DNA from 4 places in the Methylobacterium sp. HJ2 genome. Region 3 is predicted to be linked to each of the others. Evidence: predicted binding sites of a transcription regulator. Region 3 holds the regulator's gene; each other region holds the start of a gene.

Region 1 (7,518 bases), on a different contig from region 3:
TCTGCGGCATCGGGCCGTCGGCGGCCGAGACCACCAGGATGGCCCCGTCCATCTGCGCCGCGCCCGTGATCATGTTCTTCACGTAGTCGGCGTGGCCGGGGCAGTCGACGTGCGCGTAGTGCCGGTTCGTGGTCTCGTACTCCACGTGCGCCGTCGAGATCGTGATCCCGCGCGCCTTCTCCTCCGGCGCCTTGTCGATCTGGTCGTAGGCCGTGAACGTCGCCCCGCCCGTCTCCGCCAGCACCTTCGTGATCGCCGCCGTCAGCGACGTCTTGCCGTGATCAACGTGGCCAATCGTGCCAATGTTGCAGTGCGGCTTGGTGCGGGAGAACTTTTCCTTGCCCATCAGAGCCTCCTAGATTCGAATTGCTGTTGCGGTTGAAGCGGTGCGGTCGGGCCCGGGGGCCTTAGGCGTACTTGGCGATGACCTTGTCGGCCTCGCCGCGCGGCACCTCTTCGTAATGGTCGAACTGCATCGTGAAGTTGGCGCGGCCCTGGCTGAAGGAGCGCAGCTGGTTCACGTAGCCGAACATGTTGGCCAGCGGCACCATCGCGTTGATGACGTTGGCGTTGCCGCGCATGTCCTGGCCCTGGATCTGGCCGCGGCGGGAGTTCAGGTCGCCGATGACCGAGCCGGTATACTCTTCCGGCGAGACGACCTCGACCTTCATCACCGGCTCGAGCAGCACCGAGCCGCCCTTCTGGAGGGCTTCGCGGAGCGCCGCGCGGGAGGCGATCTCGAAGGCCAGCGCCGAGGAATCGACGTCGTGGTAGGCGCCGTCGATCAGCTCCACCTTGATGTCGACCACCGGGAAGCCCGCGAGCACGCCGGCGCCGAGGACGGAGTTCAGGCCCTTCTCGACGCCCGGGATGTACTCCTTGGGCACCGAGCCGCCGACCACCTTCGACTCGAACGAGAAGCCTGCGCCCGGCTCGTTCGGCTCGACGATGAACTTCACCCGGGCGAACTGACCGGTGCCGCCGGTCTGCTTCTTGTGGGTGTAGTCGATCTCCTGACGGCGGGTCAGCTTCTCGCGGTAGGCCACCTGCGGCTGGCCGATATTCGCGTCGACCTTGTAGGTGCGGCGCAGGATGTCGACCTTGATGTCGAGGTGGAGCTCGCCCATCCCCTTGAGGATGGTCTGGCCCGATTCCTGGTCCGTCGAAACCCGGAAGGACGGATCCTCGGCGGCCAGCTTCGCCAGGGCGATGCCCAGCTTCTCCTGGTCGGCCTTGGACTTCGGCTCGACGGCGATTTCGATGACGGGCTCGGGGAACTCCATCTTCTCGAGGATCACGGCCTTGACCGGGTCGCACAGGGTGTCGCCGGTGCGGGTGTCCTTGAGGCCGGCGAGCGCCACGATGTCGCCCGCGAAGGCTTCCTTGATGTCCTCGCGGTTGTTGGCGTGCATCAGGAGCATGCGGCCGACGCGCTCCTTCTTGTCGCGCGTCGAGTTGATGACGTTGGCGCCCGAGTCGATCTTGCCCGAGTAGACGCGGCAGAAGGTGATCGTGCCGACGTGGGGATCGTCCATGATCTTGAAGGCGAGCATGGAGAAGGGATCCGTATCCGTCGGGTGACGGACGGTCTCTTCCTCGGTCTTGAAGTCGATGCCCTTGATCTCGCCGCGGTCGGCGGGGGACGGCAGGTAGTCGACGACGGCGTCGAGGAGCGGCTGCACGCCCTTGTTCTTGAAGGCCGAGCCGCACAGCACCGGGTGGAAGGCGCGCAGCTGCACGGCCCTACGGACGAGACGGTGCATCGTCTCGATGTCCGGCTCGGTGCCGTCGAGGTAGGCCGACATCGCCTCGTCGTCGAGCTCGACGCAGGCCTCGACCAGCTTGGTGCGGTACTCCACGGCCTGGTCCTGCAGGTCGGCCGGGATGTCGGTCTCGTTGAAGTTCGCGCCGAGCGCCTCGCCCGTCCAGACGATCGCCTTCATCTTGATGAGGTCGATGACGCCCTGGAAGTTCGACTCGGAGCCGATCGGCAGCTGCAGGCAGACGGGCTTGCCGGCGACGCGATCGATGATGTCGGCGACGCACTTGAAGAAGTCGGCGCCGACCTTGTCCATCTTGTTGACGAAGACCACGCGCGGCACGTCGTACTTGTCGGCCTGGCGCCACACGGTCTCGGTCTGGGGCTCGACGCCCTGGTTGCCGTCGAGCACGCACACGGCGCCGTCGAGCACGCGGAGCGAGCGCTCCACCTCGATCGTGAAGTCGACGTGGCCGGGGGTGTCGATGATGTTCAGGCGCTTCTCGCGCCAGAAGCACGTCGTCGCGGCGGACGTGATCGTGATGCCGCGCTCCTGCTCCTGCTCCATCCAGTCCATCGTGGCGGCGCCCTCATGGACCTCGCCGATCTTGTGGGACTTTCCGGTGTAGTAGAGGATCCGCTCGGTGGTCGTGGTCTTGCCGGCATCGATGTGGGCCATGATGCCGAAGTTGCGGTAGTCCTCGATCGCATGCGTGCGGGGCATCGGGATCTCTCCGGAGAAAGGCTTCGGGGCCGCTTACCAGCGGTAGTGCGAGAAGGCGCGGTTGGCTTCCGCCATCCGGTGCGTGTCTTCCCGCTTCTTGACGGCGTTGCCGCGGTTGTTGGCGGCGTCCAGGAGCTCGGCGGACAGGCGCTCGACCATGGTGCGGTCGTTGCGGGCGCGGGCGGCCTGGATCAGCCAGCGGATGGCCAGGGCCTGACGGCGCTCGGTGCGCACCTCGACGGGGACCTGGTAGGTCGCGCCGCCGACGCGGCGGGAGCGGACCTCGATCGCCGGGGCGACGTTCTCGAGCGCGGCGCGGAACACCTCGATCGGGTTGGCGCGGGCACGGTTCTCGACGATGTCGAAGGCGCCGTAGACGATCCGCTCGGCGGTCGACTTCTTGCCCTCGTACATGATCGAATTCATGAACTTCGTCAGGACGATATCCCCGTACTTCGGGTCGGGGATGATCTCACGCTTCTCGGCCGAGTGACGACGGGACATGGGAGACTCTCGAAAAGTATCGACTTGAGCACCTCACGCAGGCCGCCTTGAGCGGGAACCGCCGGCGACATCCTTGTGAGGCAGTGGAAACCCGGCCGGAGCTCGAAAACCTTGCTTCGGCCGTCTTGCGTGGGCGCCCGGTTTCCGGGCCCCCGCGCGGTCGTCCGGCGCGTCGCGCCGCCGGTCTTACTTCGGGCGCTTGGCGCCGTACTTGGAGCGGCGCTGCTTGCGGTTCTTGACGCCCTGGGTGTCGAGCACGCCGCGCAGGATGTGGTAGCGCACGCCCGGCAGATCCTTCACGCGGCCGCCGCGGATCATCACCACGGAGTGCTCCTGAAGGTTGTGGCCCTCGCCCGGGATGTAGCCGATCACCTCGAAGCCGTTGGTCAGGCGGACCTTGGCCACCTTGCGGAGCGCCGAGTTCGGCTTCTTCGGGGTCGTCGTGTAGACGCGGGTGCAGACGCCGCGCTTCTGCGGGCAGGCGTTGAGCGCCGGCACCTTGTTGCGGGCCTTCTGAGCCTTGCGCGGCTGAGCGATCAGCTGGTTGATCGTCGGCATCCTGTGCCCTCTTCCTCCGGATCGCCGTGCTGCCGCGATCCTGTCCACGTCGTTGAGCGTCCCTCTCGGGGCGCGGGCTGCGCCGCGTCCCCGAGAGGGCAGCGTCGCAAAACGAATATGCGCCAGGGGTCGGTCAGGACCCGTGGCGCGCTGTCGGCAGAGGAGCACTCCCGGTACAGGCGCGCTCGTACCTACTGATCTGACGAGACGTCAGGCGATGTGAGCCTTCGGTATCATGCGGGCGCGCTAGCGAGGCTTGCCAGTCTAGCGAGGCTTGCGATTCACGCCCGCGGCAGCCCAGGGCCGACCGAAGTGGCGCGCTTCTAGACGCCCTGGCGGCCCGCGTCAATGCCGAACCGGCACAAATCCCGGCCCGGACGGAGGTTAACGCGCGGTTTCCGGCGACGTCCTGCGAGCGGGTCCGCGCCTCGTCCGCGGGCGGGGCCGTGCTCCCTTCCGGGCGTCGCTGGCCAAGGCGGGGACAGGGTGCCCGGGCGTCGCTCACGGAAGATTAAACCGGTTCGTCGAATTGTCCGCATCTCCGGCGGGGCTCGCCCGGCCGGATCTGCGGTTCGCGTACCAGGGTGATGCGTATGGGTAGCGTCTCGACGGCGTCCGACAACGTGGTTCCGTTCCGGCGCGCGCCGGCGCGACTCGCCCCGGGCGAGGGGGATGTGCGCGAGGGCCAGATCCGGCGCCGGGGCGAGCAGCGCAGCCTGATGGACGCGGTCTACGCCACCGGCAGCCTCGCGGTCGCGGCGGGCGACCGCGAGACCAAGCTCACCGCCTCGCGGCTGCAGGTCTACGGCTTCCTCGCCATCGAGGAGGTGACGGACGCGGGCACCCTGCGCCGCCTGCGCCCCTCGGAGGCGATCCGGGCCCGCACCGATCGGCCCTGGCGCCTGTCGCGCCCGCTCCAGGGCGGCCTCGGGGTCAGCATCCCGCGCATCGACGACTTCCTGTTCGAGCCGACCGGCCACCACGGCTGAGGCGGCGCCTCCCGAGACGCCGAAAGGGCGCCGGACCTGCCTGGTCCGGCGCCCTTTCGCGTTCGTGATCCTCTGCGCGGCGGGACCGTCCGGCCCGCCCGCGTTCTAGGCCTCGCCCTCGTCGAGCTCGTCGTCGGTCGGCTTGGCGTTCTCCAGGATCTTCTCGGCGACGAGGCCCGAGTTCTGGCGGATCGAGGATTCGATCTTGGCGGCGATCTCGGGATTGTCGCGCAGGAACCCCTTGGCGTTCTCGCGGCCCTGGCCGAGGCGCTGGCTCGAGTAGGAGAACCACGCTCCCGACTTCTCGACGATGCCGGCCTTCACCCCGAGATCGACGAGCTCGCCCACCTTCGAGATGCCCTCGCCGAACATGATGTCGAACTCGACCTGCTTGAAGGGCGGCGCGACCTTGTTCTTGACGACCTTGACGCGGACCTGGTTGCCGATCGCCTCGTCGCGGTCCTTCAGGGTCGAGATGCGGCGGATGTCGAGGCGCACCGAGGCGTAGAACTTCAGCGCGTTGCCGCCCGTGGTGGTCTCCGGGCTGCCGTACATCACGCCGATCTTCATCCGGATCTGGTTGATGAAGATCACCATGCACTTCGAGCGCGAGATCGAGCCGGTGAGCTTGCGCAGCGCCTGGCTCATCAGGCGGGCCTGGAGGCCGGGCTGGCTCTCGCCCATCTCGCCCTCGATCTCGGCCCGCGGCGTCAGCGCGGCCACCGAATCGACCACCAGCACGTCGATGGCGCCCGAGCGCACCAGGGTGTCGGTGATCTCCAGGGCCTGCTCGCCGGTATCGGGCTGCGAGATCAGCAGGTCGTCGAGGTTGACGCCGAGCTTGCGCGCGTAGACCGGGTCGAGGGCGTGCTCCGCGTCCACGAAGGCGCAGACGCCGCCCTTCTTCTGGGCCTCGGCGATCGTGTGGAGCGCCAGCGTGGTCTTGCCCGAGGATTCCGGCCCGTAGACCTCGATCACCCGGCCCCGCGGCAGGCCGCCGACGCCGAGGGCGATGTCGAGCCCGAGCGAGCCCGTCGAGACCGTCTCGACCTCGGCGACCTTGTCGTTCTTGCCGAGCCGCATGATCGAGCCCTTGCCGAAGGCGCGCTCGATCTGGGACAAAGCGGCGTCGATCGCCTTCGACTTGTCCTTGTCCATGCTGGGCGTATCCACGGCTTTCAGGGCGGGCTGGGCCATCGCGGCGGCATCCTTATGCGGGGGTTGGGCGCCGTTCGCAATCGCGCCCCGGCTGTCGTTTATGTACTCTTTTTGTTCTCATTGCGCAAGGGTGGCGCCCCCGGGGCGAGGGCCGGCATCCACCGGATCCGCATTCCCTCCGGCCGGCCCTGGCCTGGGCCGGGACCCGCTCGGCCGGGCGCGCCGCGCCGTATTCGGAGCGCGTCCGCAGCTGCCGGCGGGCTGTCCGGCCGATCGTGCGTGCCTGTTGCAGGTGGCTTGAGGCTGCAACTTCCGGGAAAGACTTTATAACTATTCGCATTCGAGGGTGTTGAGTCTCGGATACGGGTGTCTCCAAACGCGCGTCGGGCGAAGATCACTCGATCGTCGGCGCTTGTCTTCTCACGTCTTCGCGCGCTCAACGGTCCGACGGCGCGGCCCCCGGCCCCGGCGAACCTGATCGGAGACGCGGCGATGACGAGAACGGGCAGGGGCGGGCCGGCAGGCGCCGCGATGGTGCTCGGCGGCCTCGCGCCGCTCTGGCTGTCGGCGGTGCAGGCGCAGCCGGTCGAGTCGGAGGTGGTGCTCTCGGAACTCTCCGTCACCGGGACGGGCGAGGCCGCGACCGGGCCGGTGGCGGGCTACCGGGCCGGCCGCTCCGGCACCGCCACCCGCACCGACACGGCGATCCGCGACGTGCCCCAGTCGATCCAGGTGGTGCCGCGCGAGGTGCTGGTCGACCAGCAGGACGTGCGGCTCGCCGACGCGATCCAGAACGTCAGCAACGTGCAGTCCGGCGGCACCATCCAGGGCCGCTCCGACACCTTCGTGATCCGCGGCTTCCGCACCCAGACCTACGCCATCGACGGCGTGCTCCTGAGCCAGGCCAACACCTTCAACACCACGCAGCGCGACCTCGCCGACGTCGAGCGGATCGAGGTGCTCAAAGGACCGGCCTCCGTGCTCTACGGGCGCGGCGATCCCGGCGGCCTCGTCAACATCGTCACCCGGCGGCCCACGGCGGAGCCCACGGGCGACCTCACGCTCCAGGGCGGCAGCTTCGGCTTCGCCCGCCTCCAGGGCTCCGTGTCGAGCGCCCTGCCGGCGGCGGAGGGGCTGGCCGCGCGGGTCAGCTTCGCGGCCCAGGACGACCCGACCTTCCGCAACTTCGGCGACGGGCGCACCAACACCCGGTACTTCGTCGCCCCCGCCTTCACCTGGACGCCCGCCCCCGATACCCGCGTCGAGCTCCTCGCCGAGGTGACCCGGCAGGATTCGCAGTACGACGAGGGCCTGATCGCCCGGAACGGCCGGGTGCCGCGGGACGACGTCGCGCGCTACTACGGCACCCCGAACTCCCGCTACAACGGCGAATCGAACTTCGTGACGCTCAGGGCCGAGCACGACCTCAACGCGGCCGTGACCCTGCGGCAGGTCGTCAATGTGCAGTCGGGCGGCTTCGACGCCTTCGCGGTGCGCTCCACCGCCGTCAACGCCGCCGGCACCCAGGTCACGCGCCGGAGCACGGCGACCGACACCACCTTCGCGGCGATCGACACCCAGTCCGAACTGGTGGCGAAGTTCGACGTGCTGGGCCTGCGCAACACGCTGCTGGCCGGCTTCGAGTACACCAACGGCTTCCGCAAGTCGTACTCGGTGCAGTCGAGCTTCAGCGGCACGAGCTTCTTCGACCCGGCACCGCGGGGCACCTACGGCCCCTTCACCTTCCAGAACGCGATCCAGCAGCGGACCGCCCTGTACGGGCTCTACCTGCAGGATCAGATCGACCTCGGCGCCGGCCTGCAGCT
Region 2 (7,518 bases), on a different contig from region 3:
CGCTCCTGTCGAGCGCCCTGCCCTATTCCCTGGAGATGTTCGCCCTGCGCCGCCTCGACCGGCAGGCCTTCGGCGTCCTGATGAGCCTGGAGCCGGCGATCGCCGCGCTCGCGGCCCTCGCGCTCCTCGACGAGCGCCTCGGGCCGCCGCAATGGCTCGCGATCCTCTGCATCATCGCGGCCTCGGCCGGCGTCACGGCCGGTTCCCGCCGCCGCAAGCAGGCCCCCACCCCCTGACCTCAGCGCATGGGTGGATGCTGCGCTGCACATGCGCGGGCGGCAATGCGCCTGGAACCCATTGTTAACAATGAACTATGAGATCCAGGCACGATGCCGCAGTGCAAAATATCCGCCCTCGGTTAGGAATTTTGAACTATAAATCCGGAGCTTCTCGGCGGGCGCCGTGTTGGTCAGTCACGAAACCCAATCGATCCTGTCGTTCGACGGGACATCATCCGAACAGGCCGCTGCAACCCAGGTGCATCGCGCATCTGGATTGCCGTTGCCGGATCGGACAGCGTGAAGGAACGACCATGACCCATCGTACCCGCTTCGTCGCTGGCCTCGCCCTGGCCCTCGGCCTCGCCGCCTCGCCGAGCTTAGCGCAGACGTTCGACACCGACAGCGCCAGCTACAATCGCGACGGCACGCTGAACGTTTGGGGCGCCCACATCACGCCCACCTCGCCCCGCGGCGGCCTGCTTGGCGGCGTGACCGGCCTCGTCGGCGGCGTGGTCGGCGGCACCGTCGGCGCGGCCGACGACATCGTGACGGGCTCGATCGCGCCGCGCCGCGCCGGCCCCGCGACGGGTTACGGCTACGGCTACTGAGACCCGCGTCGATTCGGGCGGATCGCTGGATCCGTCACGGGTCGTAGCCCCTGATACAGGGCTGTCGATGGCGGGGCGCCGAGCCCCGCCATTGTCATGAGAAGCCGTCGCACGCCGGATGCTGGGCCCCGGACCAGGCCGGACGCCGGATGTTCGGGAATGCCTTCCGCCGCGGCGGTCTGGCGTCAGACGAAATAGGTGATCGTCGCCGCAACGGTGGTCACCGCGGTCGCAGCCGCGATGACGCCCGGGGAGAACAAGAGCGAGCGCCGCAATGCCGTCGGCGCATCGGGCCACCCGAATGCTTCGCCGGCAGCGCGCTCCGCACGCACGAGGCTGGCGTGGCGGGTGAGGGCGTCGGGCTTGCTCATCGCATCGGGCTCCCGAGTCTGGCCCCGTCTCAGGTCTCCGACCCCGGAGAAACGGCAGAGCTTAGCTTGCAAGATAACGTACGGCGTTCGCGCCGGTTCCCGGACGCGAGCCGGGATGCGAGCCATCGTATCCGCGCGATGCTGTAGAGGACGTTGACGACGATCCGGCGACGGCCGAGACGCGCACGAGGCGTCGGCCCTGCCCGGCCGTTGCCGCTCCCCTGCCCGATCAGGCCTTCTTAACCAACCCCGTCCCATGTCATGGAACGGTCTCCGCGACGGAGGGCCCCGAGTGCGAACCGGGCCCTGCGCCGCGATAACCCCTTTCTGTTTCCGGTTTGTTCCGGTACGGTAAGAGGATGAAGGCGCATGCAGCACGGTCTCGTTCCCAGGCGGCTCCCTCTGCCGCCAAGCCCCGATCGCGGAGCGCTCGCGTGAGCGACCCCGCACGCGATCTCTTCGTCGGGGCCAAGCCGTCGATCGACGGCAGACCCGCGCCCGACCGGCGCAAGCTCATAGACGGCGTCGCCGCGGCGCCGATCGCCGCCGTGCAGGCTGCCGAATCCGGCTACGACGCCTCCGACATCGAGGTGCTGGAGGGACTGGAGCCGGTCCGACGCCGGCCCGGCATGTATATCGGCGGCACCGACGAGCGGGCGCTGCACCATCTCTTCGCCGAGGTGATCGACAACTCGATGGACGAGGCGGTGGCCGGCCACGCGAGCTTCATCGAGGTGGAGCTCGAGGAATCGGGCGCTCTCGTCGTCACCGACAACGGCCGCGGGATCCCGGTCGACCCGCACCCGAAATTTCCCGGCAAATCGGCGCTCGAGGTCATCATGACCACGCTGCACGCCGGCGGTAAGTTCGACTCGAAGGTCTACGAGACCTCCGGCGGCCTGCACGGCGTCGGCATCTCGGTGGTGAACGCCCTCTCGGACCTCCTCGAGGTCGAGGTCGCCCGCAACCAGACGCTCTATCGCCAATCCTTCTCCCGCGGCCTGCCGCTGGGCGCCCTGGAGCCCGTCGGCCGGGTGCAGAACCGGCGCGGGACGCGGGTGCGCTTCCACCCCGACGCCCAGATCTTCGGCGCGCTGCGCTTCGACCCGCGTCGCCTGTTCAAGATGGCGCGCTCGAAGGCCTACCTGTTCGGCGGCGTCGAGATCCGCTGGCGCTGCGCCCCCGCCCTGCTGGAGGGCGTCGAGGACGTGCCGGCCGAGGCGGTGCACCGCTTCCCCGGGGGCCTGCGCGACTATCTCGCCCGCGACATCGCCGGCAAGGAGCTCGTCACCGATGCGATCTTCTCCGGCAAGGTGACGAAGCCGGGCTCGCACGGCTCCCTCGAATGGGCGGTCGCCTGGATGGTGACGGAGGACGGCGTCTCGGCCTCCTATTGCAACACCATCCCGACGCCGGAGGGCGGCACCCACGAGGCCGGCCTGCGCGTCGCTCTGCTGCGGGCGTTGCGCGAGCATGCCGAGCGGGTGAACCAAGCCAAGCGCATGAATGCCGTCACCACCGACGACGTGATGGCGACCTGCGCGTCGATGCTCTCGGTCTTCATCCGCGAGCCCGAGTTCCAAGGCCAGACCAAGGACAAGCTCGCCACCGTCGAGGCCTCGCGCATCGTCGAGACGGCGATCCGCGACGCCTTCGACCATTGGCTCGCCGCCTCCCCGGCCCAGGCCAACAAGCTCCTCGATTGGGTGATCGACCGGGCCGAGGAGCGCCTGCGCCGCCGCCAGGAGAAGGAGGTCGCCCGCAAGAGCGCGACGCGCAAGCTGCGGCTGCCGGGCAAGCTCGCGGATTGCTCGGCCGCCGGCACCGCCGGCTCCGAGATCTTCATCGTCGAGGGCGATTCGGCCGGCGGCTCGGCCAAGCAGGCCCGCGACCGGGCCACCCAGGCGATCCTGCCGCTGCGCGGCAAGATCCTGAACGTCGCCTCGGCGAGCCGCGACAAGCTCGGCGCCAACCAGCTGATCGGCGACCTGACCCTCGCCCTCGGCTGCGGCACCGGGGCGAACTTCCGCGAGGCGGACCTGCGCTACGACAAGGTGATCATCATGACGGACGCCGACGTCGACGGCGCCCACATCGCTTCCCTGCTGATCACCTTCTTCTACCGGCAGATGCCCAAGCTGATCGACCGCGGGCACCTCTACCTCGCGGTGCCCCCGCTCTACCGGCTGCAGCAGGGCACCAAGACCGCCTACGCCCGGGACGACGCCCACAAGGAGCAGCTGATCAAGACCCTGTTCAAGAACGGCAAGGTCGAGATCGGGCGGTTCAAGGGCCTGGGCGAGATGATGCCGGCCCAGCTCAAGGAAACCACGATGGACCCCAAGAAGCGCATCCTGCTGCGCGTCGCGGTCCTGGACGAGGCGCGGGAATCGACGGGCGACACGGTGGATCGCCTGATGGGCAACAAGCCCGAAGCCCGCTTCGCCTTCATCAGCGAGCGCGCCGCCTTCGCCGAAGGCGCCGACCTCGACATCTGAACCGGCCGGTAGGACCGAGGCGGAGGCCGCCTCGGCGAGCGGCGCCCCGTTCCGCTCCCCCGCCAAGATCGGTCGTGCCCGGTGCGAGGTCGGTCCCGCGCCCGCGGATCGGGATGTGGGGTCGGTGTTCGGGGCCGATTGCCCCGACCGGGAGCCGCAGGAGCGGCACCTTGCCGTCGCCGGCTTGTCCTCGATGGACGAGCGATCGCTGTGCCCTCCAGGGATACGTCCGGCCCGGCGGCCTCGCCGCGAGCGGGCGGGCGACCGCCTCACGCAACTGCCCCTGATCGTCGGGCCGCTTGATCGGCGAGGCTCGGACGAGGTCCGCGCGACGGGGGCCGGGCTCAGGGCCGCGCGGCTCGCTTGAACGCGAAAAGCCCGGCCTTTCGGCCGGGCTTCCCACTGGCTTTGCTGGGTTCGGGCGGGCCGGAGGCCCTCCCGGATCGGGTCTTAGTACGAGCCGAACTTGTAGTTGATGCCGGCGCGGACGACGGCGAACTCGGTGTCGTTGCGGCGGTTGCCGCCCGAGACGACGCCGACGCCGAGGCTGTTCACGCCGACCTGGGTCCCGGCCGCGTTGACGCCGAAGACGCCGTTGTTGCGGTTGCCCTGGTCGAGGTTGACGTAGAGGCCTTCGACCTTGAGCGTCACGGCCGAGGAACGGAAGAAGTTCAGGAAGGAGTCGGTGGGGAGCGCGTACTCGACGCCGCCGCCGGCGGCCCAGCCGGTCTGGAAGCTGTCGGTGCTGGCGTTCGGCAGGCCGAACTGGCGCCCGCCGCCCGAGCCGTAGGCGAAGCCGCCGGTGCCGTACACGAGGGTGCGGTCGAAGGCGTAGCCGAGGCGACCGCGGACGGTGCCGAAGTAGTCGAGGCTGGAGATGCCGTTCGGGTTGAAGATCAGGGCGCCGGGGGCGACCGTGGCGCCGGCGGGGGCCAGCGAGTAGGTGTTACGGCTGCGGCCGAAATCGACGTACTGGGCGTCGGCCTCGATGCCCACCACCACGCCCGAGCCCGGGGTGAACTGGTAGTTGTAGCCGATCTGGCCGCCGCCGACGAAGCCGTCGCTCGAGCGGTCGCTCGGGAAGGCGATCAGGTTGGGGCCGGCAGCCGTGGTCAGGCCGTAGGAGCCCGGCACGGCGACGAGCGTGCCGTTGCGGTTGTCGTTGGTGCCGAAGCCGTAGCCCGCGTTGAAACCGGCGTAGAAGCCCGTCCAGGTGAAGACCGGCACCGGCTGGAACACCGGCGGCGGAGCCGCGCGGCGCGGAAGGTCGGCCGCGGAGGCGGCGACGGTCATGCCGGCGAGAACGGTCGATGCAAGGAGAAGCTTGTTCATTGTGTCTTGGTGTCCTGGGTCCTGTTTGGCAAAGCCGGGCCGCTTGTAGGTGCTGGGGGCCTGCGGGTCTGTCGCTTTCCTGCAACAAGCCGGGGTAGATAAAATCCGAGCTGTCAACGAAAGGTGAAAGTCACCGCGCGCGCGGCGGCAGTTCCGTCTTGATGTGCTGTGGCGCACATCAAGATCTCGCCGCCGATACAGCGGGGCTTTCAGGCGCTCGAGCCGCCGAAATGCGGCAGAACCTTGGCGGGTCCGGCTGGATCACCGGAACGACATTTCCCGCCCGCTCATGGGGAGGCTCCGAGGTGGTGTTTTATTGCCGGTCCGCGCCTGCGCGCGTCCAGCGATGGGACTTGCGGCGGCGCCCGTCTTAAGGGGACGCTAACCGCGATCCGGGATGCTCGCGGCAAGGCTGCTGCGAGGGCGTGGGGTGCAGGATCAGGATCTCGACGCCGGGCGCCCGCGCCGAACGGCGATCGTCTGGGCGCTGAAGGTGGCGGCCGCCACGGTCGTCGGCGCCTTCGCCCTGACCCGGCACCTCGCGGGCGTCGCGCCGGAGGAGCGCGCCGGCCCGACCCGGATCGTGTCTCAGCTCTCCGGGCCCGGCTTCATCGAACCCGAGACCACCGGCGCGCTCGGTCCGCGGCGCGAGACGGCCAACGCCGTCCGTCTCGATCCCTGCGCGACGCACGGATTGCGCGGCGGCACGGCGGTTCGCTGACCGGAGGTCCGCGCCGCAAACCTGTTCAGAACGGGGCGCACCCCGCCGGTCCAGATTGACAAGCGGCGGTAGGGCTCTAAGTGTCCCGCACAACCGCGTGCATGCCGGACCCGAGGCCAGGGTTCTGCCGCGACAGACTGAAGCCGCTACGGTCCGGCCGCGATCGGCTCTTCAGCCGTCGCCGCGACCATCCCCTCCGCGCCGGCCGGTCCGATCCCGCGCGCAACGGTACCCGTATCGAATGCCCTTCTCCGACCTCGGATTGAGCGACAAGGTCCTGCAGGCGGTCACCACGGCCGGCTACACCGAGCCGACCCCGATCCAGGCCCAGGCCATCCCCCACGTGCTGGCCCGGCGCGACGTTCTCGGAATCGCCCAGACCGGGACCGGCAAGACGGCGGCGTTCACGCTGCCGATGCTGACCCTTCTGGAGAACGGGCGCGCCCGCGCCCGCATGCCCCGGACGCTGATCCTCGAGCCGACCCGCGAGCTCGCCGCGCAGGTCGAGGAGAATTTCGAGCGCTACGGCACCAACCACAAGCTCAACGTCGCGCTGATCATCGGCGGCGTTTCCTTCGCCGACCAGGACGCCAAGCTGACCCGCGGCACCGACGTGCTGATCGCGACGCCCGGCCGCCTGCTCGACCATTTCGAGCGCGGCAAGCTGCTGCTGACCGGCGTCGAGCTTCTCGTCATCGACGAGGCGGACCGGATGCTCGACATGGGGTTCATCCCCGACATCGAGCGCATCGTGAAGATGGTGCCCTTCACGCGCCAGACCCTGTTCTTCTCGGCCACCATGCCGCCCGAGATCGAGCGGCTGGCCGACATGTTCCTGCACAACCCGCAGCGCATCGAGGTGGCCCGGGCCGCCTCCACCGCCGACACCATCGTGCAGCGCCTCGTGGCCGTGGGTGCCGAGGGCCACGCCAAGCGCGACCGCCTGCGCCGGCTGATCCGCGGCGAGGCGGATCTCAAGAACGGCATCATCTTCTGCAACCGCAAGCGCGACGTCGCCCTGCTGCAGAAATCCCTGGTGAGCCACGGCTTCGACGCCGCGGCGCTCCACGGCGACATGGATCAGCGCGCCCGCACCACCGCCCTCGACGCCTTCCGCAACGGCGAGACCGCCCTGCTGGTGGCGAGCGACGTCGCCGCCCGCGGGCTGGACATTCCGGCGGTCAGCCACGTCTTCAACTTCGACGTGCCGCACCATCCGGAGGATTACGTCCACCGGATCGGACGCACCGGCCGGGCCGGCCGGGCCGGGCACGCCTTCACCCTGGTGAGCCGCGCCGACAGCCGCTCGCTCCAGGCGATCGAGAGTCTGATCGGCAAGCCGATCCCGTGGCTCGACGGGGATCTCGCGGCGGTCCCCGAGGAGGGCGACGCCGAGCCGGAGGCCCGCACCCGGCACCGCGGCACCCGTTCGACCGGGACCGAGCGCCGCAGCCGCGCCAAGCCGGCCGGCGAGGGCCGCGGAAAATCCTCCGACGGGGCCCGGACCAAGCCCGCTGGCGAGACCGCCGCTAAGCCTCCGCGGGAGGCACGCGCCAGATCGGCCGATGAGGGTCGCGACGAGCGCGCCGGATCCCCGGAGGGCCGCCCGCGGTCCTCGGAGGGGCGTGTCAGGTCCGAAGCGCGCGCCAAGTCCGGCGACGGGCGTGCCAGATCCGGCGAGGGCCGGTCCGGGGCTGCGGACGACGCGCCGCGGGAGGCGCGCCCGCCGCGCGCGGCCGGTCCGCGGGAGCGCGATCCGGCGCCGCG
Region 3 (7,518 bases):
TCGCGGCGCGACGGGGCACGGCTCCCGACCTCCGTCGTGACGGGCCCTCCCGCGCCGAATCGGCATCCCCGCCGGCGGGAGGCGCGCTAGCTGCCGGCCTGGTCCCGCAGCCGCGCCAGGCTCTCCTCCCGCCCGAGCACCGCCATCACGTCGAAGAGCGGCGGCGAGGTGGTGCGTCCGGTGAGCGCGGCCCGCAGGGGCTGGGCGACCTGTCCGAGCTTGAGCCCGCCGGCCTCGGCGAATCGGCGCAGGGCGGCCTCGGTCTCCGCAGCAGTCCACGCCGTCAGCGCCTCGAGGTCGGGCAGCACGGCGCCGAGGCGGGCGCGCGCCTCCGGCGTGAGGAGGGCCTTCGCCTTCTCGTCGAGGGCGAGGGGGCGGGCGGCGTAGAGGTAGTAGGCGCTGTCGAGGAGCTCGATCAGGGTCTTGGCGCGCTCCTTCAGGCCCGGCATCGCCCGGATGAACTGCTCGCGCAGGGGATTCGGGAGCGGGGCTGCGAGGCCCCGGGCGGAACCGACGTTCGGCAGCACGGCCTCGATCCCGTCCACGAGGGCGGCATCGTCCGCCCCCCGGATGTAGAGGCCGTTGAGGTTCTCCAGCTTGGCGAAGTCGAAGCGGGCCGGCGAGCGGCCGATCGCCTTCAGGTCGAAGGCCGCGATCATCTCGTCCGTGGAGAACACCTCCTGGTCGCCGTGGCTCCAGCCCAGCCGCACGAGGTAGTTGCGCAAGGCCGCCGGCAGGTAGCCGAGATCGCGATAGGCGTCGACGCCGAGCGCCCCGTGGCGCTTCGACAGCTTGGCGCCGTCCGCCCCGTGGATCAGCGGGATATGGGCCATCAGCGGCACCGCCCAGCCGAGGGCCGCGAAGATCTGGCTCTGGCGGGCCGCGTTGGTGAGATGGTCGTCGCCGCGGATGACCTGGGTGACGCCCATGTCGTGGTCGTCCACCACCACCGCGAGCATGTAGGTCGGCGTGCCGTCCGAGCGCAGCAGGACGAGGTCGTCGAGGTCGCGGTTGGCCCAGGTGACGCGGCCCTGCACCGCATCCTCCACCACCGTCTCGCCCTCCGTCGGCGCGCGCAGGCGGATGACGGAACTGGCCCCCGCCGGCGCGTCGGACGGGTCGCGGTCGCGCCAGCGGCCGTCGTAGCGGGCGGGACGGCCCTCGGCGCGGGCCTGCTCGCGCATGGCCGTGAGTTCCTCGGGCGTCGCGTAGCAGCGATAGGCGTGGCCCGCCGCCAGCAGGCTCTCGGCCACCTCGCGGTGGCGCTCCGCCCGGGCGAACTGGAAGATCACGTCCCCGTCCCAGTCGAGGCCGAGCCAGCGCATCCCGTCGAGGATCGCGTCGATCGCCCCCTGGGTGGAGCGTTCCCGATCCGTGTCCTCGATGCGCAGCAGCATCCGGCCGCCGGTGTGGCGCGCGTAGAGCCAGTTGAACAGCGCGGTGCGGGCGCCTCCGATGTGGAGGTAGCCCGTGGGCGAGGGCGCGAAGCGCGTGACGACGGGTGACGACATCGGTCTCGGATGGCAGGTGCGATGCGGACGCTCGGACCGCATGGCATGCGGGCACGAGCAGGGGATACGGGCGACGGACGCGGGAGCGCGGGCGGAAGGGGCGGATCCGGCCGTCCGAGCGGGCGGCTGTAGCATGGCCCCGCCGATGCGTTAAGAATTCGTTGCACGGCGCGAATGGTCACGCCGCAGGGCGGCGCAGGGATGCGGCGAATCGGGACAGGCAGCGCGGGAGGCGGCGCGGGCGGCGCCCTGGCGCTCTTCGGCCCCGCCCGTCCGGCGCTGGGCCGCCTCGTGCCCGCGCTCCGGGGCTGGACAGCGGCCGGCCTCGCGGTCGAGGCCGAGCAGCGGCGCCTGTTCCCCTGGCTGGCGGTCGCGTTCGGGGCGGGCATCCTGGTGTTCTTCGGGCTGGCCGACGGGGCGCCCGTCCTCGCCGCGCCGCTGCTATGCGCCGGGCTCTGCCTCGGGCTGACGCCGCTCCTGGGCGCCCGGCCGGCGGCCCTAGCCCTCGCACTGGCGCTCGCCGCCGGCTTCCTCGGCTTCGCCGCCGCAGCCTGGCGGATGCAGCGCGTCGCGGCGCCCGTGCTGAGCCGTCCCCTGATCGCGCCGCTGTCCGGCATCATCGAATCCCTCGACGAGCGCGAGGAGGGGGCGCGCCTCGTCGTCGTGGTGTCGAGCCTCGGCACGCTCGCGCCGGAGGCCCGGCCGCGCCGGGTGCGCGTCTCCTTCCGCAAGGCGCCGCCGCTCAGGCCCGGCGACACCCTGCGGGCGAAAGCGCGTCTGCTGCCGCCGCCGGAAGCGGCGCGGCCGGGCGGCTACGACTTCGCCCGAGACGCCTATTTCCGGGGGATCGGCGCGGTCGGCTCGCTCATCGGCCCGATCGAGATCGTGCCGCCCGCCGAGCCGCCCGGCCTCGCCCTGCGCACCGCCGCCGGGATCGATGCGGCCCGCAACGCGCTGACGCGCCGGATCGCGGACGCGAACGGGGGGCAGGCGGGCGCCGTCGCGGCGGCGCTCGTCACTGGCAAACGCGGGCTGATCGCGCCGGGCACCAACGACGTGCTGCGCGCCGCCGGGATCTACCACGTGGTCTCGATCTCCGGGCTCCACATGGTGCTGGCGGCCGGCGTCGTGTTCTGGCTGGTGCGCGCGGCGCTGGCCCTCGTGCCGCACCTCGCCCTGCTCTGGCCGATCAAGAAGATCGCCGCCGCGGTCGCGATGGTGGGCGTCAGCGCCTATTGCGCCTTCTCGGGCTGGGACATCGCGGCCGAGCGCTCGCTGGTGATGACCCTGATCATGCTGGGGGCCATCCTGGTCGATCGCCCGGCCCTGTCGATTCGCAACCTCGCGCTCGCGGCCCTCGTGGCCCTGGCCCGCGAGCCCGAGGGGCTGCTCGGACCGAGCTTCCAGATGTCGTTCGGCGCGGTCGCGGGCCTGATCGCCTGCGCCCGGCTGTTCGACGGGCGCCTGTTCCGGCGCGAGGGCGCCGGCCGGCTCGGGCGGATCGTCGCCGGAGCCCTTTCGGGGATCGTCGGCACCCTCGCCACGACGCTGGTGGCGCAGGTCGCGACGGCGCCCTTCGCGACGTTCCACTTCCAGACCGTCCAGCCCTTCGGGATCGTCGGGAACGCGCTGACGCTGCCGCTGGTCTCGCTCGCGGTGATGCCCTCGGCGGTGATCGGCATCCTCGCCTATCCGTTCGGCCTCGACCTGCCGGTCTGGTGGCTGATGGGGCAGGCGGTGCGCGGCATGCTGGCGATCTCGGGCTGGATCGCCGGGTTCGGCGGCGCGATCCTGGTGGTGCCGGCCTTCGGTTCCGCCGCCCTGGGGCTGCTCGCCGGGGCGCTGGTCCTCTCCACCCTGCCGGCATCGCGCCTGCGCTGGCTCGCGCTCGCGCCGGGCCTCGCGGGGCTCGGGCTGGCCGCCGTGCCGGAGCGCTACGACCTCTACGTCGATCGCCAGGGCTCCGGCGCGGTGCTGCGCGGGACGGATGGCCGGCTCGCGATCCTCGGGAAACCGTCCGGATTCGTGCTGGAGCAATGGCTGAAGGCGGACGGCGACGGGCGCAGACCCGCGGAACTCGCCAGTGCCGGCCGCTGCGACCCGGTCGGCTGCGTGGCGCGGCTCGCGAACGGGCGCGCCGTGGCGCTGGTCAAGGACCGACGCGCCTTCGCGGAGGATTGCGCCCGGGCCGCCCTCGTGATCTCGAGCCTCGCGGCCCCCGTCGGCTGCGAAGCGTCCCTGGTGATCGACCGCCGCTACCTCGCGCGGCACGGCGCCGTCGGGCTGCGCCCGACCCCGGACGGGTTCGCCGTCGCACGGGCGCGCGCCGCTCGCAGGTCTGATCCGGCGGTCGCACCGGATCCGGCACCGCCGAAGCCGCCGATCCGGGGATCGCCCCCCGACGAGCCGGGCGGACCGGCCGAGGAACCCGGCGAGAGCGAGGCGCCCGCGAACGAATCGCTTCAGTAGCGCCGGACGAGGCTGACGAGGCGGCCCTGGATCCGCACCCGGTCGGGCCCGAGCACGCGCGTCTCGTAGGCAGGGTTGGCCGCCTCCAGGGCGATCGAGGAGCCGCGCTTGCGCAGACGCTTCAGCGTCGCCTCCTCGTCGTCGATCAGCGCCACGATGATGTCGCCCGTATTGGCCGTGTCCTGCTTGCGGATGACCACGAGGTCTCCGTCGAGGATGCCGGCCTCGACCATCGAGTCGCCGCGGACCTCCAGGGCGTAGTGCTCGCCGCCCGCCAGGAAGTCCGGCGACAGGGTGATGGCCGAGCTCTGGTTCTGGATCGCGGCGATCGGGGTGCCGGCCGCGATCCGGCCCATGACGGGGATCGAGATCGCGCGACCGCTCTCGTCGGTCGCATGAGTCGTGGCCGGGCGCGGCGGGGTCTTGCCCTTGCCGCCCTCCACGACGCTCGGGGTGAAGCGCCGCGCCTCGGGCGGGGTGGCCTGGGCGGCAGCGGCGGTCGCGATCTCGCCGAGGCTCTCGGGGATGCGGATCACCTCGATGGCCCGCGCCCGGTTCGGCAGGCGGCGCAGGAAGCCGCGCTCCTCCAGGGCGGTGATCAGGCGATGGATGCCGGATTTCGACTTGAGATCGAGCGCATCCTTCATCTCGTCGAAGGACGGCGGGACGCCACTCTCGCGCATCCGCTGCTGAATGAAGCGCAAGAGATCCAGCTGTTTACGCGTCAGCATCGGGCGGCACTCGCATTCGGACCAAGCGGGTAGGACGACCGCGAACCACGGCCTCGGAAACAAACCACGAACACGTTAAACGTTCCGCAAGTGTTCCGCAAGCCTGGCCGAGCGATCGCGCCTGCGCGCGGTTAGGGCGCGGTGCTGCTCCGAGTGCGTCGGATCCCTGCGACGAGTTCGGTCTCCCGGTCGAGGATCGCCGCCTGGGCCGGCCCGCCACCAAGGATGTTCAGCGCTGTGCTTTGCGCCGGTCCGGGCTCGGACGGCTCGCGCTGCGGCAAATCCGCTGGCGCTCCAGAGCCGTCGAACAGGACCGCTGCGCGGCGCATTGTTCTTGCTCACGCGATAGGAGACGAATCGTGGCCTTGATCTTCGCTCTACTTCTCATCCTGCCTCCGCTGGGGATCGCCGTTCTCGACCTTCTCCGGATGCGGGCCACCCGCGCTCTGTGAGATGGGTCACACATTCGTGTGATCGCAGACCTCAGGACGCACGAAGGCCGGCCCGCCGCGCTGCGACCGCGGCAACGCGACGAGTGATTCTGCCGCCGGCTGATCCAACGCCTCCGCGAAATCCCTGCGCCGACGGCGCCCCGCGACAGCTGGGCCGCTGGTCCTTTGCAGGCTGCGCCGTACTTGTCAGGGACAAAACAACACTTGGAGGACACATGATGCGCGCATCGATCGTCGGATTTGGTCTGGCTCTGCTCTTTCCCCTCGCTGCCCACGCGCAGGATGCGGGCGACCCGGCGGCCGGTGAGAAGGCGTTCGCGCCGTGCAAGGCGTGCCACAATTTCCAGAAGAACGGCGTCGGCCCCGACCTGAAGGGCGTCGTCGGGCGCAAGGCCGGCACCTACGAGGGCTACACCTACTCCGCCGCTCTGAAGAATTCCGGCCTCACCTGGGACGAGGCGAACCTGCACGAGTGGCTCAAGAACCCGAAAGCCAAGGTGCCGGGCACCAAGATGGTCTTCCAGGGCTATCCGGACGACAAGAAGATCACCGACCTGATCGCCTATCTCAAGACGCAGAGCTGACGATAGGGCCGCGGCGCCGCAAGCTGGGCGCGGCACGACGAAAGCCGCCGGGGCCGGTTCCGGCGGTGGTGCGAGCCGAGAGCCCGGGTCATGCCGGCCCGGTTCGGCCGCCCTCCCCATCTGCAGCCGGAGGGCGGCTGCAAGGGTAGCCTCGCACCGATCCGTGTCCTAGCATGGGCGACGATCGCATCGGGGGATGGTGCTGCGATGATCGTGTTTCAGCTCATCTACGCGTCGCGCCCGTTCGGATTCGATCAATCCATCCTCAACGGCATCCTCTCGCAGTCGCGCCGATGCAATACCCGGGACGGCATCACGGGCGCCCTCATCTGCCGAGCGGATATCTATCTGCAGATGCTGGAGGGCTCCGAAGAGGCGCTGATGGCCACCTACGGCCGGATCGAGCGCGACGATCGGCACCTGGAAGTCAAGCGGCTGTCCTACGAACCGGTGCGCGAACGCCTGTTTCCCGGCTGGGCGATGCGCGATGATCCCGCGCGGTCGTTGATGTGGACCCAGGCCGAGGTCGCGGACGGCGCGCTCGCAGGGGCGACGCCGAAGCAGGTGCTCACGATCTTCGAGCGTCTCGCGGCAATGCCGGCTTGAGCACAGCGCAGGGACGGCTTCGCCGCCTCGGCTGAGAGGCTGAGACGACGCGGCCTATACGGCCCGACTCTGCGAAGCGATCTGCCCGACATCGAACAATCGTTGCGCGAGAAGCACGGCAGTCGGCGCATCGACCGCCGATGCATCCGCTCCGACCCGCTCGACCAGATCCGGATGGGCCAGGAAGACCGGACCGCCGACCATGACGCCGATGAAGGGATTGCGGGACGCCTTCCGGACGGATCGGATGGCCGTGGCGAGTTGCTCGAGCCGGCCCTCGTGGCTGAGCGTCAGGCCCACGACGGCGAACCATTCGGAGGCGACCAGCCGGGCGATCTCCTCCGGCTGGGACGCCAGGCCGTTCGCCACCGCCCAGCCCGCCCGGCGCATGAACTGCTCGATGATCCGCACGCCGAACGTATGCTCCTCCCCGGGTGCACTCATCAGGAGCACTTGCCGGATACCGAGGGTCGCGGTGGCACGCCCGTCTGCGCGAAACCGCGACAGGAGGAGCTGAAGGCGGGCCACGCCGGTCGTCACCTCGAGGAAATCGCACAGATCCTCATCCCACATCCGGCCGAGCAGGGCCGCCGCCGGCGCCAGGAGATCGAGGAACAGGTGCTCGACGGCGTAGCCCTTCTCGACGAGCGCGGCGAAGGCATCGACCGCGGGCGCGACGTCCGGGCCGAGCACCAAGTCCGTGAACCCGGCGACCTGTGCGGGTTCGAGCTTGGCCAGGGCTTTGGGTTGATCGGGCACGAGGCCGCGGTGCCGGAGCACCAGCCGCGGGATGATCTCGGCTTGAACGACGCTGCCCAACGCCAGGCAGCGCGCACGCGCCTCTTCCGCCGCCCGCTTGCGCGCGTAGGCCTGACGGGCCTTCGCCAAGCGCTCGGCATCGTGGATTGCCGGGTCGGACCCGCGCGCATCGAGCGAAGCTAGATCCTGCATCGTCTCCGCCCCCGCGTCGGTGTGTCGGCGACCTTGATGATCTGCCGCTCGTTGCGGGGCATCAGAGCCGCAGCCGGCGCCGATGTCAAAACCCGCCCCCGCGCGGGCGCGCGACGCGCGCGGCTGCAAGGCCCGCTCGGCCTGCGGCGGGCCTCGGAACGCGGGCCGCGCGATCCAGGGGCCGGCCGAATCGGCGCGGATACTGGGGACTCCG
Region 4 (7,518 bases), on a different contig from region 3:
GCGCTCGCCCGTGCCGTCCCACTTGCGCACCGCCGAGAACACGATCCGCTTCAGCGGCCCGAGGTTGAGGCCCATGCCGATCGCGTCGGTGGTGACGAGGACGCCCGCCTCGCCCGAGCGGAACCGGGCGGCCTCGGCGCGCCGGACCTCCGGCGAGAGCGCGCCGTAGATCGTCGCGACGCTGTGCCCGCGCGCCACCAGGATCTCGCGGTTCTCGTGCACGGCCCGGCGCGAGAAGGCCACCACGGCGTCGCCCGCCTCGACCTTCTCGAGGGGCACCGGATCGTCCAGCAGCACGAGGGGCGACTTGCGCAGGAAGGGGATCACCTCGAGCGACTCGTTGGCGGCCTCGGCCGCGCGGCGGACATAGGCCAGCGCGTCGTCGGAGCCGCAGACGATGACGGTGCGGGCCGGGATGCCGAACAGGGCGTTGGTCCAGGCCCAGCCCCGGTCGGGATCGGACAGCATCTGGATCTCGTCGATCACCGCCACGTCGACGGGCCGCGTCAGGTCCGCGGTCTCGATGGTGCGCGCCGTGTGGGTCGAGTCGGCCTCGCCCAGAACCTCCTCGCCCGTCACCATGCCGGCGCGCAGGCCGCGCTCCAGCAGGGCCTCGTAATTCTCCAGCGCCAGCAGGCGCAGGGGCGCGAGGTAGGTGCCGGTCGGGGCCTGCGTCAGCTGCGTCAACGCCGCGTAGGTCTTGCCGGAATTCGTCGGCCCCATGTGGAAGACGATGCGCCGGCCGAGGCGGCGCGCGGCCGCGAACTTCTCGATATAGGCACCGAAGCCGACCTGATCGCGCAGGCGGCGCAGGCGCGAATCCTGGCGCGCCACCATCTTGGCGCGCCGCCGCACCGGCGTCAGCGTGTCGTTGAGCGAGCGCGCGAGGTTCGGGCCGACCCGGAACTGGCGCGAGCGCAGCGAGCGGTCGAGGGCGTCCACGTAGGTGCCCGCATCGGCTCCGACCTCGCGCAGGTCCGCGACGATCTGGGCGCGCAGGCGCTCCACGGGCTTGCGCAGGTCGCGCACGATCCGGTCAGACGTGGTCCGCACGGCGCCGCGCAGCTCGTCGAGGCGCCGCGCGGGATCGTTCCCCTCGGCCATCTCCCGCAGGATCTCGGACGCGAGGCCTTCGGGCGGTCCTTCGAGCCGCAGCGCAAGGCGACCGTCGTCGAGGAGCGGGATCGCGGTGCGCAGGCTCCAGGAGATCGCGAGCGCCTGGGTGACGATCGGCTTGAGGGCGGGGATCGCCCGGGCGATCGCGGCCGTGCCGGTCTCCGCGAAGGCCCGCCGCGCCGCCATCGACCGCAGGGCCGCGGCGACGCGGGCATCGGCGACATGGCCGCCGAACTCGGGCAGATCGAGCTGCTCGCGCAGGGCCTCGAGATCGACCGATCGCAACGGGATACCGAGACGGCCGAGCGCCTCGATCAGGATCTCGATCGTCGGTTGGACGCGCTTGCGTGCCATGCTTGCCCCTGGCGGCCCGGCGCCGCGCCCCGAGAGGAGAGTGGGCCGACGGACAGCCCTGTCAATGGACGGCGCAGGGCGATCTCGACCGGAGACGGGCCTACGGCTGGGCGCCGGCCGGCCGGCCCGACTCCGTCGCCGGCTCGTCGGCGGGCGGTGCGGTCGCCTGATTGCGGCGGGCCGCCTCCTCGGCCTCGCGGGCGCGGGCCTGGCGCGCGGCCTCCTCGGCCGCGGCCTGCTGCGCCTTGAGCCGGGCCTGACGGGCGGCCTCCTCGGCTTCGGCCTGCTGCGCCTTGAGGCGGGCTAGGCGGGCGGCCTCTTCGGCTTCCGCCGCCGCCTTGAGCGCCGCGGCACGGATCCGGTCCATCTCGATCCGCGCGCGGCGGCGCTGGCGCTCCACCTGATCGGCCTCGAACAGCTCGATCCGCTCTAGCTCGCGCTGCAGCACCACCGCGGCGAGGCCGGTGCCCAGCGCGCCGGTGTCAAGGCCGCGGTCGGGGGCCGCGACCGGACCCGAGAGGTTCAGCTGCACGGTCGGCACACCGCCCGTCCAGCCGCGGGGCACGCCGCTGCCGGCCAGGGTTCCGCGTGCGTCGAGCCGGTTGCTCCGCAGATCGAAGGCGAGGCTGCCCGTCCAGCGCCCGGCGCCGAGATCGAGGTCGAGGGGCCCGGCCCGCAGCACCCCGCCGACGACGGTCGCGGGCGCCGTGACCGATCCGCGGACCTGGGCGCCGGCCCGGCCGAGTTCCTCGCCGACGATCTGGGCGAGACGGCCCTCGCGCAGGGGGTCGTCGACCTCGAGAGCCCGCCCGATCGCGCGGTTGAGCGCGTCCGGATCGATGGCCCGCACGGCGAGATCGGTCAGGCGGATCTCGCCGCTGCCCGCGAGGTTGCCGGCGAGCGCCGCCGCCGGGCCGCCGGTGCCGAAGCGCAGGCTCGCCGAGAGACGGCCGGTGACGGCGCCCCCCCCGGAGAGCGCGGCGATCGAGGCATCCGCCAGCCGGCCCTCCCCCGACAGCGTGAGGCCACTGCCGCGCGGCGCGAGGCTCACGGACCCGGTGAGCCGGCCGTCGCCGAGCCGGCCCGAGAGGTCGCGCAGGGCGAGCGTCCCGTCGGTGCGGTCGAGCTTGAGCGTGGCGTCCGTCGCCACGAGGCCGCGGCCGAGGTCCAGGCTGCCCGCGTGCAGGTCGAGCGCCGCGGATCCGAGCCACGGGCGCGGGCCGCCGGTCGCCTCGTCGGGTCCGACCAGGGCGGCTGCCAGCTGCGGCACGGACAGGCGCCCGAACGCGGCGCTGCCGGTGAGCCCACCGTCCGGAGCGAGGACGAGCTGCGCCTCGGCGGCCTCGCCGGACAGGCGCCCGGAGACCCGGGCCCGGGTGCCGCTGCCCGCGCCCTCCAGCCCGATCGTCAGGGCCGCCGGCCACGGGCCCGGCGCCAGGGCGGCGGCGCCGGCGAGCGTCAGGAAGGGCGCGAGATCGGCGGTCTCGGCCCGGATCTCGCCGGCCTCCGGCATCCCGTCCCCGGCGCCGAGGCGGATCGGCCGGGTGGTGGAGAGGCTCAGACCCGCGACGGTGCCGCTCGCCTCGAGCGCCAGCCCCTCGCGCCCGCGGGTCGCCAGGAGCTTCAGGCTCCCGGGCTGCTGCAGGCCCGCGATGTCGCCGCGACCGAACCAGAGCCCGGCGCGCGGGCTCGCGATCTCCGTCTCGGCCCGCTCGACGATCCCGGCGCGGCTGGTGAGCGCGAGGGAGAGGCTGGCGCCCGCGGCCTTGCCCGAAGCCTTCACCTGCAGCGCGGGCGCACCCGGCATCCGCTCCACCGTCACCCCGAGATCGAGGCTGCCGGCGCGCAGGAAGGCGGGCACCGCACGGATCTCGTCGAGCCAGAAGCGCTCGAGCAGGCCGAGGAGCGGCGCGGCCACCGGCGCGGCCAGCCGCCCGCTGATCCGCCCGGTCCCGTCGAGGCCGATCCGCCCGGACAGCGCCGCGCTCGCGCCCGCGAGGTTGCTCACGTCGAGACTGTCGACGACGAGGCTCGCGCCGTCGGTCTGGATCCGGGCCGCGATCGTGCCCTCTCCCGAGCCCGCCGTCCCGTAGCGCACGTCGCGAGCCTCGAGCGTCAGCCCGAGATCGGTGTCGCGCAGGCTCGCGATCGTGCCGCCGAGCGTTGGCAGCGCCGCGATGTCGATCCCGCGCGCCGCGATCTGCGCCGCGAGACGCGCGCGCACGGCCCCGTCGGCGGCGGTGTAGCGGGCGTTGCCGGTGATCGTGGCGGGGCCCAGGCCGAGGCGGAGGTTGCGCAGCGAGAGAGCGGCGGCCGCCGCCGAGACCTCGGCGCTCGCCTCCACCGGGCGGCCGTCGAGGATCGCCAGGGCGGGTCCGTCGAGGCCGATCCGGCGCAGGTAGCGCCCGAGCCCGTCGGATCGGCGCGCGGCGAGCGAGGCGGAGCCGGTGAAGCTCAGGGCCGGCGCCGTGTCGAGGGAGCCGCTCAGCGCGAGCGCGGCCTCGCCCGGCGCCGTCACGCCGAGCCGGCGCAGCACGAGGCCGCCGGTCCGGTCGAGGGTGCCCACGAGGGCGAGGTCGGACCATTCCGCCGCGCCGAGCACGGCGCTCTCCACCGCGAGGTCGAGATCGAGCATCACCGGCAGGCCGCTGCCCTCCCGCGGGAAGCCGCGGGCGATCAAGCCCTGGCCGCCGCCCGAGCCCAGGAAGGCGTCGAGGTCGAGGCGGCGGGCCGCGAGCGTCAGGCCCGCCCGCCATTGCCGCAGGTCGAGCCGGCCGCTGCCGGCGAGGCGCAGCGGCCGGCCGCCGGGATCGATCTCCGCGCTCACCGTCTCGAACCGCACCTGCGGCCCCTCGGCCTTGAAGCTGCCGGAGAGCGAGAACGGCAGGTACTCGCCGGCGGCCTGGGTCGGAGGGCCGACCACGAGCCGCGCCGAGCCCTCGGCCCGGACGGCGAGCGCCGCATCCTCGCCGCGCCCGGCTCCAGGGACGGGCGCGAGGCTGAGGCGGGCGTCGGCCTCAAAGCGTGGGCGGGTGTCGCCGCCGCCCGAGAGCTTCAGCGTCACCGCGCCGTCGTCGCCGATCGTCCCGGTGGCGAGGCGGAACGGCAGGCCGCCGCTCGATCCCTCGACCCGCCAGGGCCCGGCAAGGGCCGGCGCCTGGAGGCTGAGATCCTGGGCGTAGAGCTGGTCGGTGCGGCCGGTGGCGGGCACGACCGTGGTGAGGAGCAGGTGCTCGATCCGCAGATCCTCGACCGCGAGGTCGCGGCCGCGCAGGCTGTCGCCGAGGCCCGCCGGGACGAGGAGCGCGTCGCCGTCGCTCACCGGCATCCGGACCTCGGCTCGGCCGACGCGCGTCTCGGTGAAGCGGAACTCCCCCTTCAGCAGGGGCGCGAGGGCCACCTCGGCCTCGACGCCGCGGGCGTCGAGGGCCGGCGCGCTCCCCTCCCCGCCGAGATGCAGCCGGTCGAGCCGCAGGTGCGGCGAGGGCAGCAGCCGGATCGCGATCCGGCCCTCGCTGCGGGCCGGAAGGCCGAGCGAGCGGGCGATGCCGCGGTCGACGAGGGCGCGATGGGCCTGCCAATCGATGAACGGCGGCGCGGCGAGCGCCGCGACGAGGATCAGGATGACGGCGCCCGCGAGCGCGGTCAGAAGGTCACGCACCGTTCTCGTTCCGCCTGCAGCCCACCCGCACCGGCCGGTCCGGGGTCACGTTCGGGGACATGGCTGCGGAACCCGCCCGGCGCGGCCGCCCTGCCCTCTCCCGCGCGGGACATAGCATGCCGCGCCGCCCTCTGCGCCAGGGGGGCTGCCCGCGGAAACGACGCCTGCCTGCCGCCGACTGTCGGGGTCTGCGCGCCGCGGCGGTCAGCGGCGGGGGGCGACCGTCGGGGCCGTGTTGATCGGGGGCTGCGAGATCTGGTTGCGCTGGATCTCCATGCGGTTCGCGTTGGTCTGCGCGTTGAGGTCCTGCTGGACGCCGCGGATCTGGTTCTGCTGCATCATCGTCGAGTTGGCGGCGTTGGGGTTGGTCTGGCCGATCTGGGCGAGGGCGGGCCCCGCCGAGAGGACCGCCACGAGGGCGGCGAGCGTGATCGGTGCGGTGCGGAGGGTGCGGCTCATGGAGCGACTCATCGGTTCCGTGGGGTTCAGGGCGCCGATCGGCGCCGAGTTCGAGGCGCCTGTCGGCGCCGGTCTCGGGATGTCGACGCGGCCGGGCCGCGGCGGGTTCCACCGGGCGCGCGGTCGCGGACCGGCCCGGGCCTCGACGCCGTTCGTGTTTTGGTCCAGGGAGAGACGATGCAGGACCATGAGAATTCCGCATCCGCAGACCCGGAGCAAGGTGCCGCCGGCGCGGCGCGCGGCTCGATCGCCGCGCGCGCCATGGGCGGCTTGCGGCCGAGCGCCGCGTCCTACCTCGAGGGCCTGAACCCCGAGCAGCGCCGCGCGGTGGAGACCACCGAGGGACCGGTCCTGGTGCTGGCGGGCGCCGGCACCGGCAAGACCCGGGTTCTGACGACGCGCATCGCGCACCTGATCGCGACCGGGCGGGCGCGGCCCTACGACATCCTGTCGGTGACCTTCACCAACAAGGCCGCCCGCGAGATGAAGCACCGCATCGGCGCGCTCGTCGGGCCGGCGGGCGAGGGCATGCCCTGGCTCGGAACCTTCCACGCCATCGGCACCAAGATCCTGCGCCGCCACGCCGAGCTCGTCGGCCTCAAATCCGACTTCACCATCCTCGGCACCGACGACCAGATCCGCCTGATGAAGCAGGTGATCGCCGACCAGAACGTCGACGAGAAGCGCTGGCCCGCCCGCGCGCTCGGCCACGCCATCGACGGCTGGAAGAACCGCGGCCTGGGCCCCGAGCAGGTGCCGCCGGGGGAAGCCTCGGCCTTCGCCTTCGGCAAGGGGGGCGCCCTCTACACCGCCTACCAGGCCCGGCTCGCGACCCTGAACGCCGTGGATTTCGGCGACCTGCTGCTCCTGTGCCTCAAGCTCTGGCGCGAGAACCCGGACGTGCTGCAGACCTACCAGAGCCGGTTCCGCTACATTCTCGTGGACGAGTACCAGGACACCAACGTCGCCCAGTATCTCTGGCTGCGGCTCCTGGCCCAGGGCCACCGCAACGTCGCCTGCGTCGGCGACGACGACCAGTCGATCTACGGCTGGCGCGGCGCCGAGGTCGACAACATCCTGCGCTTCGAGCACGACTTTCCGGGCGCGACCGTGGTGCGGCTGGAGCGCAACTACCGCTCCACCGGCCACATCCTCGCCGCCGCCTCCGGGCTGATCGCGAAGAACGAGGGCCGGCTCGGCAAGACGCTGCGCACCGAGGACGCCCTGGGCGAGCGCGTCACCGTCACGGGCGCCTGGGATTCGGAGGAGGAGGCGCGCCACGTCGGCGAGGCGATCGAGTCGCTGCAGGCGAAGAAGCATCCGCTCTCCGAGATCGCCGTGCTGGTGCGGATCTCCGCCCAGATGCGCGAGATCGAGGACCGCTTCGTCCAGCTCGGCCTGCCCTACCGGGTGATCGGCGGCCCGCGCTTCTACGAGCGGGCCGAGATCCGCGACGCGCTGGCGTATCTGCGCGTCACCGCCAACCCGTCCGACGACCTCGCCTTCGAGCGCATCGTCAACACCCCGAAGCGGGGCCTGGGCGACGCGACGCTGCAGCAGCTCCACACCTACGCCCGGGCCGAGCGGGTGCCGCTGCTGCTCGCCGCCCGCCGCCTGTGCGAGACGGACGAGCTGAAGCCCCGCGTCCGCGCCACGCTGCGCGCGCTGACCGAGAGCTTCTCGCGCTGGGCGCGGGCCGTGGAGACACAGCCGCATTCCGAGGTGGCCCAGACCATCCTGGAGGAATCCGGCTACACCGAGATGTGGCAGAAGGACCGCTCGGCCGACGCCGCCGGCCGCCTGGAGAACCTGAAGGAATTCGTCCGCTCGATGGAGGAGTTCCCCGATCTCGCGGGCTTCCTCGAGCACGTCTCGCTGGTGATGGAAGCCTCCGAAGCCGAGGGCGCCGAGCGCGTCTCGCTGATGAC

What was found. The regulator LexA, encoded in region 3, represses DNA repair genes until DNA is damaged. The targets are predictions, from matches to a motif close to TGTTCNNNNTGTGTTCNG.
Region 1: a site for LexA is predicted at 5,794-5,811, ahead of recA (recombinase RecA). Genes of this name have one in related genera too.
Region 2: a site for LexA is predicted at 1,529-1,546, ahead of parE (DNA topoisomerase IV subunit B). Genes of this name have one in related genera too.
Region 4: a site for LexA is predicted at 5,740-5,757, ahead of ACS5RC_RS23210 (ATP-dependent helicase). Genes of this name have one in related genera too.

What each region holds. Positions count from the first base shown of each region.
Region 1 is NZ_JBWJYM010000013.1:3,239-10,756, reverse strand. Features, by position in the region: gene tuf (elongation factor Tu) at 1-346, opposite strand, end outside; gene fusA (elongation factor G) at 408-2,483, opposite strand; gene rpsG (30S ribosomal protein S7) at 2,517-2,987, opposite strand; gene rpsL (30S ribosomal protein S12) at 3,174-3,545, opposite strand; gene ACS5RC_RS24185 (hypothetical protein) at 4,139-4,534, shown strand; gene recA (recombinase RecA) at 4,640-5,731, opposite strand; gene ACS5RC_RS24175 (TonB-dependent siderophore receptor) at 6,185-7,518, shown strand, end outside.
Region 2 is NZ_JBWJYM010000004.1:358,202-365,719, reverse strand. Features, by position in the region: gene ACS5RC_RS12915 (EamA family transporter) at 1-236, shown strand, start outside; gene ACS5RC_RS12910 (hypothetical protein) at 533-829, shown strand; gene ACS5RC_RS12905 (hypothetical protein) at 1,015-1,200, opposite strand; gene parE (DNA topoisomerase IV subunit B) at 1,635-3,698, shown strand; gene ACS5RC_RS12895 (outer membrane protein) at 4,149-5,030, opposite strand; gene ACS5RC_RS12890 (hypothetical protein) at 5,428-5,751, shown strand; gene ACS5RC_RS12885 (DEAD/DEAH box helicase) at 5,993-7,518, shown strand, end outside.
Region 3 is NZ_JBWJYM010000002.1:400,688-408,205, forward strand. Features, by position in the region: gene gltX (glutamate--tRNA ligase) at 87-1,511, opposite strand; gene ACS5RC_RS06465 (ComEC/Rec2 family competence protein) at 1,713-3,980, shown strand; gene lexA (transcriptional repressor LexA) at 3,974-4,711, opposite strand; gene ACS5RC_RS06475 (c-type cytochrome) at 5,382-5,747, shown strand; gene ACS5RC_RS06480 (BLUF domain-containing protein) at 5,955-6,353, shown strand; gene ACS5RC_RS06485 (cobalamin B12-binding domain-containing protein) at 6,408-7,433, opposite strand.
Region 4 is NZ_JBWJYM010000011.1:157,490-165,007, forward strand. Features, by position in the region: gene ACS5RC_RS23195 (helicase-related protein) at 1-1,470, opposite strand, end outside; gene ACS5RC_RS23200 (AsmA family protein) at 1,571-5,131, opposite strand; gene ACS5RC_RS23205 (hypothetical protein) at 5,336-5,590, opposite strand; gene ACS5RC_RS23210 (ATP-dependent helicase) at 5,768-7,518, shown strand, end outside.